2 regions of the Bradyrhizobium sp. Cp5.3 genome follow, and region 1 is predicted to be linked to the other one. Evidence: riboswitches for the same ligand, from Rfam matches in the RefSeq annotation. Region 1 holds a riboswitch; the other holds the start of a gene.

What was found. Region 1 has a riboswitch for S-adenosylmethionine ahead of K289_RS0115665 (homoserine O-acetyltransferase). Riboswitches for the same ligand answer to the same signal wherever they lie in the genome.
Region 2: another riboswitch for S-adenosylmethionine. It lies ahead of K289_RS0101120 (O-succinylhomoserine sulfhydrylase); the one in region 1 lies ahead of K289_RS0115665 (homoserine O-acetyltransferase).

What each region holds. Positions count from the first base shown of each region.
Region 1 is NZ_AUFA01000009.1:341,667-345,874, forward strand. It holds gene hisC (histidinol-phosphate transaminase) at 1-557, opposite strand, end outside; gene K289_RS0115660 (chorismate mutase) at 591-1,439, opposite strand; SAM riboswitch at 1,645-1,724, shown strand; gene K289_RS0115665 (homoserine O-acetyltransferase) at 1,812-3,014, shown strand; gene metW (methionine biosynthesis protein MetW) at 3,018-3,683, shown strand; gene K289_RS0115675 (alpha/beta fold hydrolase) at 3,819-4,208, opposite strand, start outside.
Region 2 is NZ_AUFA01000001.1:232,826-237,033, reverse strand. It holds gene K289_RS0101125 (SGNH/GDSL hydrolase family protein) at 1-396, shown strand, start outside; gene K289_RS0101120 (O-succinylhomoserine sulfhydrylase) at 520-1,707, opposite strand; SAM riboswitch at 1,782-1,861, opposite strand; gene K289_RS0101115 (2'-deoxycytidine 5'-triphosphate deaminase) at 1,970-3,076, shown strand; gene K289_RS0101110 (PAS domain S-box protein) at 3,188-3,601, shown strand; gene K289_RS0101105 (hypothetical protein) at 3,706-4,208, shown strand, end outside.

The sequences.
Region 1 (4,208 bases):
ACGAGCAGGATGTGCGGCGGCAGGCCCGCGCGCAGGCGCTTGACCTCGTCGAACGGCAGATAGGTGCCGGTCGGGTTGTTGGGATTGGCGAGCCAGACGAGCTTCGTGCGCGGCGTCACGGCTTTCAGGATTGCGTCGACGTCGGCGATGAGATCCTTCTCGGGCGCCACGATATTCTTGGCTCCGTTCGCCATGGTGGCGATCGGGTAGACCAGGAAGCCGTGAGTGGTCGAGATCGCCTCATCGCCGTGACTGAGATAGGTGTGGGCGAGCAGGTTGAGGATCTCGTCCGAGCCGGCGCCGCAGATGATGCGGCTGGGATCGAGGCCGAAGGAGCGGCCGATCGCCTCGCGCAGCACGCGCGAGGTGCCCTCGGGATAGTCCTCCAGATGCGTCGCCACGTGCTTGAAGGCCTCGATCGCCTTGGGCGAGGGCCCGAACGGCGTCTCGTTGGCCGACAGCTTGAAGACCTTGCGGCCCGGCTCCGGCACCGGCGTCTTGCCGGGCGTGTAGGGCGCAATATCGAGAATGCCGGGGTTCGGCACGGGGCGGGACATCTTGGACTCCGGATGGGCGGGACGGACCGTGGCCTACGATTTCGTCCCGGTCGGGGGCACCGTATAGCGCGTTGCGTGGCTGCCGACGAGGGCCGTGGAGCGGACGGAGGCCCCCGCATCGATCAGGGCTGCCTTGATCTTATCGAGGTTGGTTGCCGCAGTGATCGAGATCAGCAGCGCTGCGCCGTCGAAGGCGGTGTCGGGCACCGCCACGATCTCGGCGAGCGGCGACAGGGCGCGCGCGATCTCGGCGTTCCAGCCCGACACGCGCACGCTGAACGTCTCGACCTCCGTCACCATGGCGCTGTCGGCGACGCGCGAGACCACGAACACCGGGAGCGCCGCCGGATGGTCGGCACGCTCGACGAAGGGCAGCCGTGCAATGATCTTCGGCGCGCCCGTCTCCTCCAGCGAGAGCCACCACGGGGTGCGGCTGGAGGTCGCCGAGACCAGCGCCAGATCGCCCTTGGATTTCGCGACCGCCTCGACCGCTGCCTGTGCGCTGAAATGCGCGACGTAAGGCACGGTGAAGCCGAAATGGAAGCGCGCGGAATCGCGCATCGCGGGCTCGCTCACCGAGACGTCGGCGTGCACCGCGAACGGCGCCTGGACATAGGTGAAGGTCGAGATGATGACGCGCCAGATGCTCTCGACCGTATCGAGCGGCAGGATACCGCGATGGCGCTCGACCAGGCTGCGCATCATGCTGGCCTCGCGCGCGGGCCGGAACGCCGAGCCGACCTCCTGGGTCTGCTTGACCTGGATCAGGCGGTCGATGATGTCGCCACGCTGCATCAACAGCCGATGCACGCCCTCGTCGATCGCATCGATCTCCTTGCGCAATTCCTGCAACGATGGTGGCGCGGGCGGACGTTGGGACATATCTGTCAGTGTTGTTGAGAGGCGTTCTAGAGCGGATCGGCAAGGCCGGATCGACAAGGCCGGATCCGCTGCGGTCAAGGTCCTGATTAGGCAGGATGAGCGCCGAAAGCAAAGAGAAATGACGGCCTATCCGGCTGACGGCGTAGAGACGAATCTGGTTAATCCGGACCGCGACTTGACGAAAACTGCCCGAGCCAGTAGTTTTTGCGTGTTCCGTGGTCATTTGAGCCGGCCGGCTTGCAGCCACGTTAAAAAACTCGCTAAACAGGCCGGGGACGCATCCGATCCCGGCCGAACCTATCGTTCAGGCCGGGTATTTTATGGCCTGATGTCAGCGGCGGCCCGCAGGGGCTGATCGCAAATGAGGTCGAGATGGTTGGCGTCAAGTCGATTCCCAGTCCCGCGATCAGTGCCGACGACCGGTCGCATGAGGTGGATCATCCGAGTTCGGAGGTCGCGCATTTTGGCGCCAATCAGCCGCTGCCGCTCGATTGCGGCATCGATCTCTCGCCGTTCCAGATCGCCTACCAGACCTATGGTGAGCTCAACGCAGAGCGCTCCAATGCCGTTCTGATCTGCCATGCGCTGACCGGCGACCAGCATGTCGCCAATGTGCATCCCGTCACCGGCAAGCCGGGCTGGTGGGACACCCTGGTGGGCTCCGGCCGCCCGCTTGATCCGAGCCGATATTTCATCATCTGCGCCAATGTGATTGGCGGCTGCATGGGCTCGACCGGGCCGGCCTCAATCAATCCCGCGACCGGTAAGGTGTGGGGGCTGGATTTCCCGGTCATCACGATCCCCGACATGGTGCGTGCGCAGGCCATGCTGATCGACCGGCTCGGCATCGACACGCTGTTCGCAGTGGTCGGCGGCTCGATGGGCGGCATGCAGGTGTTGCAGTGGACCGCGGCCTATCCTGGCCGCGTGTTCTCCGCGCTGGCGATCGCCTGCTCGACACGGCACTCGGCGCAGAACATCGCCTTCCACGAGCTCGGCCGGCAGGCCGTGATGGCCGATCCCGACTGGCACAACGGCCGCTACACCGATCACGGCATCCATCCGCATCGCGGTCTCGCGGTGGCGCGGATGGCCGCGCATATCACCTACCTGTCCGACGCGGCGCTGCATCGAAAGTTCGGTCGTCGCATGCAGGATCGCGAGCTGCCGACCTTCTCGTTCGACGCCGATTTCCAGGTCGAGAGCTATCTGCGCTACCAGGGCTCGTCCTTCGTCGAGCGCTTTGATGCCAATAGCTATCTCTATCTGACGCGCGCGATGGATTATTTCGACATCGCTGCTGATCATGACGGCGTGCTCGCGAAGGCGTTCGCGGGCATCCAGACCCGCTTCTGCGTTGTCTCCTTCACCAGCGATTGGCTGTTCCCGACATCGGAATCGCGCGCGCTCGTGCATGCGTTGAACGCGTCGAGCGCGCGGGTGTCATTCGCCGAGATCGAGACCGATCGCGGCCATGATGCCTTCCTGCTCGACGTGCCCGAATTCTTCGATATCTCGCGCGCCTTCCTGCAATCCGCAGGCAAAGCGCGCGGGCTCACCAGCAAGGGCGATTGAGACATGTCCGTGCAAGAAGTGCTGCCTCTCAACGGCGTTGTCACTGAGCATTCCGGCTACTATCGCGCCGACCATCTCCTGGTCGCCGAGATGGTCAAGCCCGGCTCGAAAGTGCTCGACGTCGGTTGCGGCGACGGCGACCTGCTGCAGCTTCTGGAGACCCGCGGCATCGACGGACGCGGCATCGAGCTGTCGCGCGAGGGCGTCAATCGCTGCGTCGCCAAGGGGCTTGCGGTGGTGCAGGGCGATGCCGATACCGACCTCGTCAACTATCCCGATGACGCCTTCGACTATGTGATCCTGTCGCAGACGCTGCAGGCGACGCGGCAGCCGAGGGTCGTGCTGGAAAACCTGCTCCGCATCGGCCATCGCGCGATCGTGTCGTTCCCGAATTTCGGCTACTGGAAGATGCGCTTGCAGCTCCTGATCGGCGGTCACATGCCGCGCACGGAGAATCTGCCGGCGACCTGGTACGATACCACCAACATCCACTTCTGCACCATCAAGGATTTCGTCGAGCTCTGCGATGCGATCGGTGTCAAGATGGAGCGCGCCGAGGCGCTCGACCTCTATGGCCGCCCGCTCCGGCTGCGGCTGCCCTGGTGGGTGTGGAATCTGTTCGGCGAGCAGGGCGTGTTTCTGCTGAGCAGAGGCGGGAGGAAGTCGTAGTCACCGTCATTCCGGGGCGATGCGAAGCATCGAACCCGGAATCCATCGGGCCTCAGCGTTCGTGGCACAATGGATTCCGGGCCTGCGCCTGCCGGCGCATCCCGATTGCGCAATTGCGCAATGTGGAATGACGAGCTAGTTTGCAGCCACCGACCTCGGATCGCGCACCGGCCATCGCCCGGCTTCCACCAGCGTGACGAACCGCTCCACGCTCTCGTTGAACAGCGCGGGCTCCTCGAGGTTCAGCACGTGGCCCGACTTCGGAAACATCGCGAGCCCGGCCGCCGGCAGATGCTTCTTCAGGAATAGGCTCGGCCCGACACACGGATCGTCCTCGTCGCCGCAGATGATCAGCGCTGGTGTCGCGACGTTTTTGATCGCATCCGTCATCGTGTAGATCGAGGGGCGGCCGCCCTGGAAGCCACGCATTGTGCTCGCCGATCCCTTGGCGTCATGCCGCGCCAGCGCGGCGTAGAAATCCGCGTGGCCGCGCGGGTCCTTGACCAGGAAGGGAATCCGGCTCGG
Region 2 (4,208 bases), on a different contig from region 1:
CGCAATCTCGATCCCGCCGACACCGCCAAGCTCGTCGAGGACGGCATCTCCCGCATCCAGGCTGCCGGCGGCGCCGACATCGTGCTGGTCGATCCGCAATATTCGCCGCGCGTCACCGAGCGCCCCGAAAGCGCGAGCCGGATGGTGAGGCTGCTCGGCAAGGTCGCCGAGCTCCGTCACGTCGGCATCTTCCCGCGCTTCGAGGTGATGCGCGAGTGGCACGAGAAGCAGGCTCTCCCGGTGGAGAGCTTCGTCATCGCCGACGGCCTGCACATGAACGACTGGGGCTACGCCTGCTTCGCCCAGCTCCTCGGCGACGACATCATCCGCTCCGTCGGCCAGATCAAGCTCGGCGTCAACGTGCCGGCGGATGTGCGGACGTACCGGCCGATGTAGGCATCGCTGCGTAGGGTGGGCAAAGGCGCGCTCTTCGCGCGCTGTGCCCACCATCTATCGACCGTGCGATCGTGAATGGTGGGCACGCTTTCGCTTTGCCTACCCTACGAGACCTCGATCGCCTCACGCCTTCTCCAGCGCCGCGGTGAGATCCTCGATCAGATCGTCCGCATGCTCGAGCCCCGTCGAGAAGCGGATGAAGCCCTCGCTGATGCCGAGCGCGGCGCGGTCTTCCGGCTTCAGGCGCTGATGCGTCGTGGTCGCCGGGTGCGTGACGAGGCTCTTGGCATCGCCAAGGTTGTTGGAGATCTTCGCAAGCTTGAGCGCGTTGAGCGCGCGGAAGGCCGCCTGCTTGCCGCCCTTCACCTCGAAGCCGACCAGCGTCGAGCCGCCGCGCATCTGCTTCTTCACCAGTGCCGCCTGTGGATGATCGGCGCGGCCGGGATAGACCAGCCGCGAAATCTTGGGATGACTCGCCAGCACCTCGGCGATGCGGGCCGCAGTATCGGTCTGCGCGCGCACGCGCACGCCCAGCGTCTCCAGGCCCTTGAGCAGGACCCAGGCATTGAAGGGCGAGATCGACGGCCCGGTCTGGCGCATGAAGTTGTGGATGTGCTCGGCGATGAAGGCTTCCGAGGACAGGATGATGCCGCCGAGGCAGCGGCCCTGGCCGTCGATATGCTTGGTCGCGGAATAGACCACGACGTCGGCGCCGAGCGCGAGCGGGCTCTGCCAGATCGGCGTTGCGAACACGTTGTCGACGACCAGCCGCGCGCCGCCCTTGTGCGCGATCTCGGCGATGCCGGGGATGTCGAGCACGTCGAGCGTCGGATTGGTCGGGCTCTCCAGGAAGAAGGTTTTCGTGTTCGGCTTCAGCGCGCGCTGCCACTGGTCGAGGTCGAGACCGTCGACCAGCGTGGTCTCGATGCCGTAGCGCGGCAGCAGGTCCTGCACGACATAGAGGCACGAGCCGAACAGCGCCTTTGATGCCACCAAATGGTCGCCGGCCTTCAGCGGGGCCAGGATCGCGGTGGTCACCGCGGCCATGCCGGTTGCCGCCGAGCGGGCGGCTTCGGCGCCCTCGAGCTCGATCATGCGGCGCTCGAACATCGCGATCGTCGGGTTCGAATAGCGCGAATAGATGAAGCCGGGATCCTCGCCCTTGAACCGCGCCTCGCACTCCTCGGCGCTGTTGTAGACATAGCCCTGTGTCAGGAACAGCGACTCCGACGTCTCGCCATATTGCGAGCGCAGGGTGCCGGAATGGACCAGGCGGGTTTCGGGGCGGTAAGTAGCAGGCGACTTCGACATAGGTACCTCCGACATGACCACGCGAGCGAAAGCGGTCACAAAAAAACCGGCCTGGATATCTCCACTGGCCGGGATCACAGAGGTCCCCGGCCTGTTTAGCGACTTATTTAACGTGGCTGCAAGCCGGCCGGCTCAAATCACCACGGGATAAGTCATGCTCTTATTCCGCAATGCCCTTTCCGTCAAGGCGTCCATCGGATAGCCGTAAAAGGTTCATTTTTCCGCGTTTTCGGATGCGTTTGACCCCGAAGAGGACCACCGTTTGACGTTCACGGTTGCTGCCGACGCCAATGGTATCCTGCCCGACCGCATGATCGCGGCGATGGCGGAAGAGGGGCTCATCCTGCCCGCCTACGACTTCGTCGAAAGCCAGATCCAGCCGGCGAGCCTCGATCTTCGGCTTGGCGACATCGCCTATCGCGTGCGCGCAAGCTTCCTGCCCGGACCCGGCGCCACCGTCGCCGAGCGCATCGACGAGCTGAAGCTGCACGAGTTCAGCCTCGCCGACGGCGCGGTGCTGGAGACCAACTGCGTCTACATCGTGCCGCTTCTGGAAAGCCTCGCGCTGCCGCCGGAGATCGTCGCTGCGGCGAATCCGAAAAGCTCGACCGGCCGCCTCGACGTCTTCACCCGGGTGATCGCGGATGGCACTCGTCGCTTCGACATGATCGGCGCCGGCTATCACGGCCCGCTCTATGCCGAGATCAGCCCGAAGACGTTTCCGGTGCTGGTGCGCGAAGGCTCGCGCCTGTCGCAGGTCCGCTTCCGCACCGGCGATGCCATCCTCAATGCCGACGAGCTCGACGCGCTCCATGCGGCCGAGCGCCTCGTCGATGTCGACGAGGCCGATCTCTCCGGCGGTGTCGCCGTCTCGGTCGATCTGTCCGGGGAGAAGGGCGGCGGCTTCGTCGGCTACCGCGCCAAGCGCCACACCGGCGTCGTCGATGTCGACCGCCGCTCGGGCTACGCGGTCGAGGATTTCTGGGAGCCGATCTCGGCGCGACCCGACGGCAGCCTGATCCTCGATCCCGGCGAGTTCTATATCCTCGCTTCCAAGGAAGCGGTGCAGGTGCCGCCCGACTTTGCCGCGGAGATGGTGCCGTTCGATCCGCTGGTCGGCGAGTTCCGCGTGCACTATGCCGGCTTCTTCGATCCAGGCTTCGGCTATGCCGGCGCCGGCGGGCAGGGCGCCCGTGCGGTGCTGGAGGTGCGTTCGCGCGAAGTGCCCTTCATCCTCGAGCATGGCCAGATCGTCGGCCGCCTCGTCTACGAGAAGATGCTGGCGCGTCCCGACGCGATGTACGGCCAGCGCATTGGCTCGAACTACCAGGCGCAGGGCCTGAAGCTGAGCAAGCATTTCCGGGTGTAGCCGCATACCGTAGCCCGGATGGAGCGCAGCGAAATCCGGGACCCCTCGTCATCAGAAGGTCCCGGATTGCGCTGCGCTTCATCCGGGCTACATTTCGTGCGAGGTGACGAGATGACTGATCAATCCCAACTCGACGCGCAGATCATCGAAGACGTCGCGGATGCGCTGATCTACTCGGATCGCTCCGGCACGATCGTGCGCTGGAATCGCGCATCGAGCGCGCTGTTCGGCTTCTCCGCGGACGAAGCGCTTGGCCAAAATCTCGATCTGATCGTTCCCGAACATTTGCGCGCCGCGCATTGGAAAGGCTTCGAGACCGCGATTGCGAGTGGCACCATGAAGCTTGCGGGTCGACCGACGCTGACCCGCGCGTTGCACAAGAGCGGGCGCAGGCTCTACATCGAGATGACCTTCGCGCTGGTGCGCGATGCCGGTGGGATCGTGCAGGGATCGGTCGCGATGGCGCGTGATGTCACCGAACGGGTCGAGCGCGAGCGTGCCGCCACGGCGACGCAAAATTCGTGATACGGAATTGGTGAGCCTCTGTGCAGAGCGGCCTGCATGAGCGTCAGGTTGCCTGTCACCGGGTGCAGTGACACACTCGATCAAAACAACGATCGGGAGTGAACATGGCCGTCACTTTGGACTCCGCGCAGGAGGCTCAGTGGAAACGCTGGCGCGCCGTCGCCGATCTCTACCATGCCTATTTCACTGGGCTGATCCTCACGGTGGTGACGCGGCGCGGCACGGCGGATGCCGCCGAATTCGTCTTCCGCGTGTTCCGCCGCCAACAGCAGGAGCGCTTCCTGCCGGGATTGAAGAAGCTCGGCATCAGTCACCTGCCGCCGGCGGTGGCGGCCGCGCAATATCACTATCTCTCCAACTGGATCGGCGGCGTGCATGTCGAATACATGTACGAGAGCGACGCCAAGGCCTGGATCCGCTATCCGCCGCCGCGCTGGATCTGGAAGGGCACGGCGATCTGCGGCGTGCCGGGCGAGGTGTCGCGTGCGATGCTGCGCGGCTGGCACGCCAATAACGGCGTCGCGCTCGGCGATCTCCGCCTCGGCTTCGTCTGCACCAAGCAGAGCGTCGACGGTCAGGACGGGTTAGAGGGCTACTACTACCAATA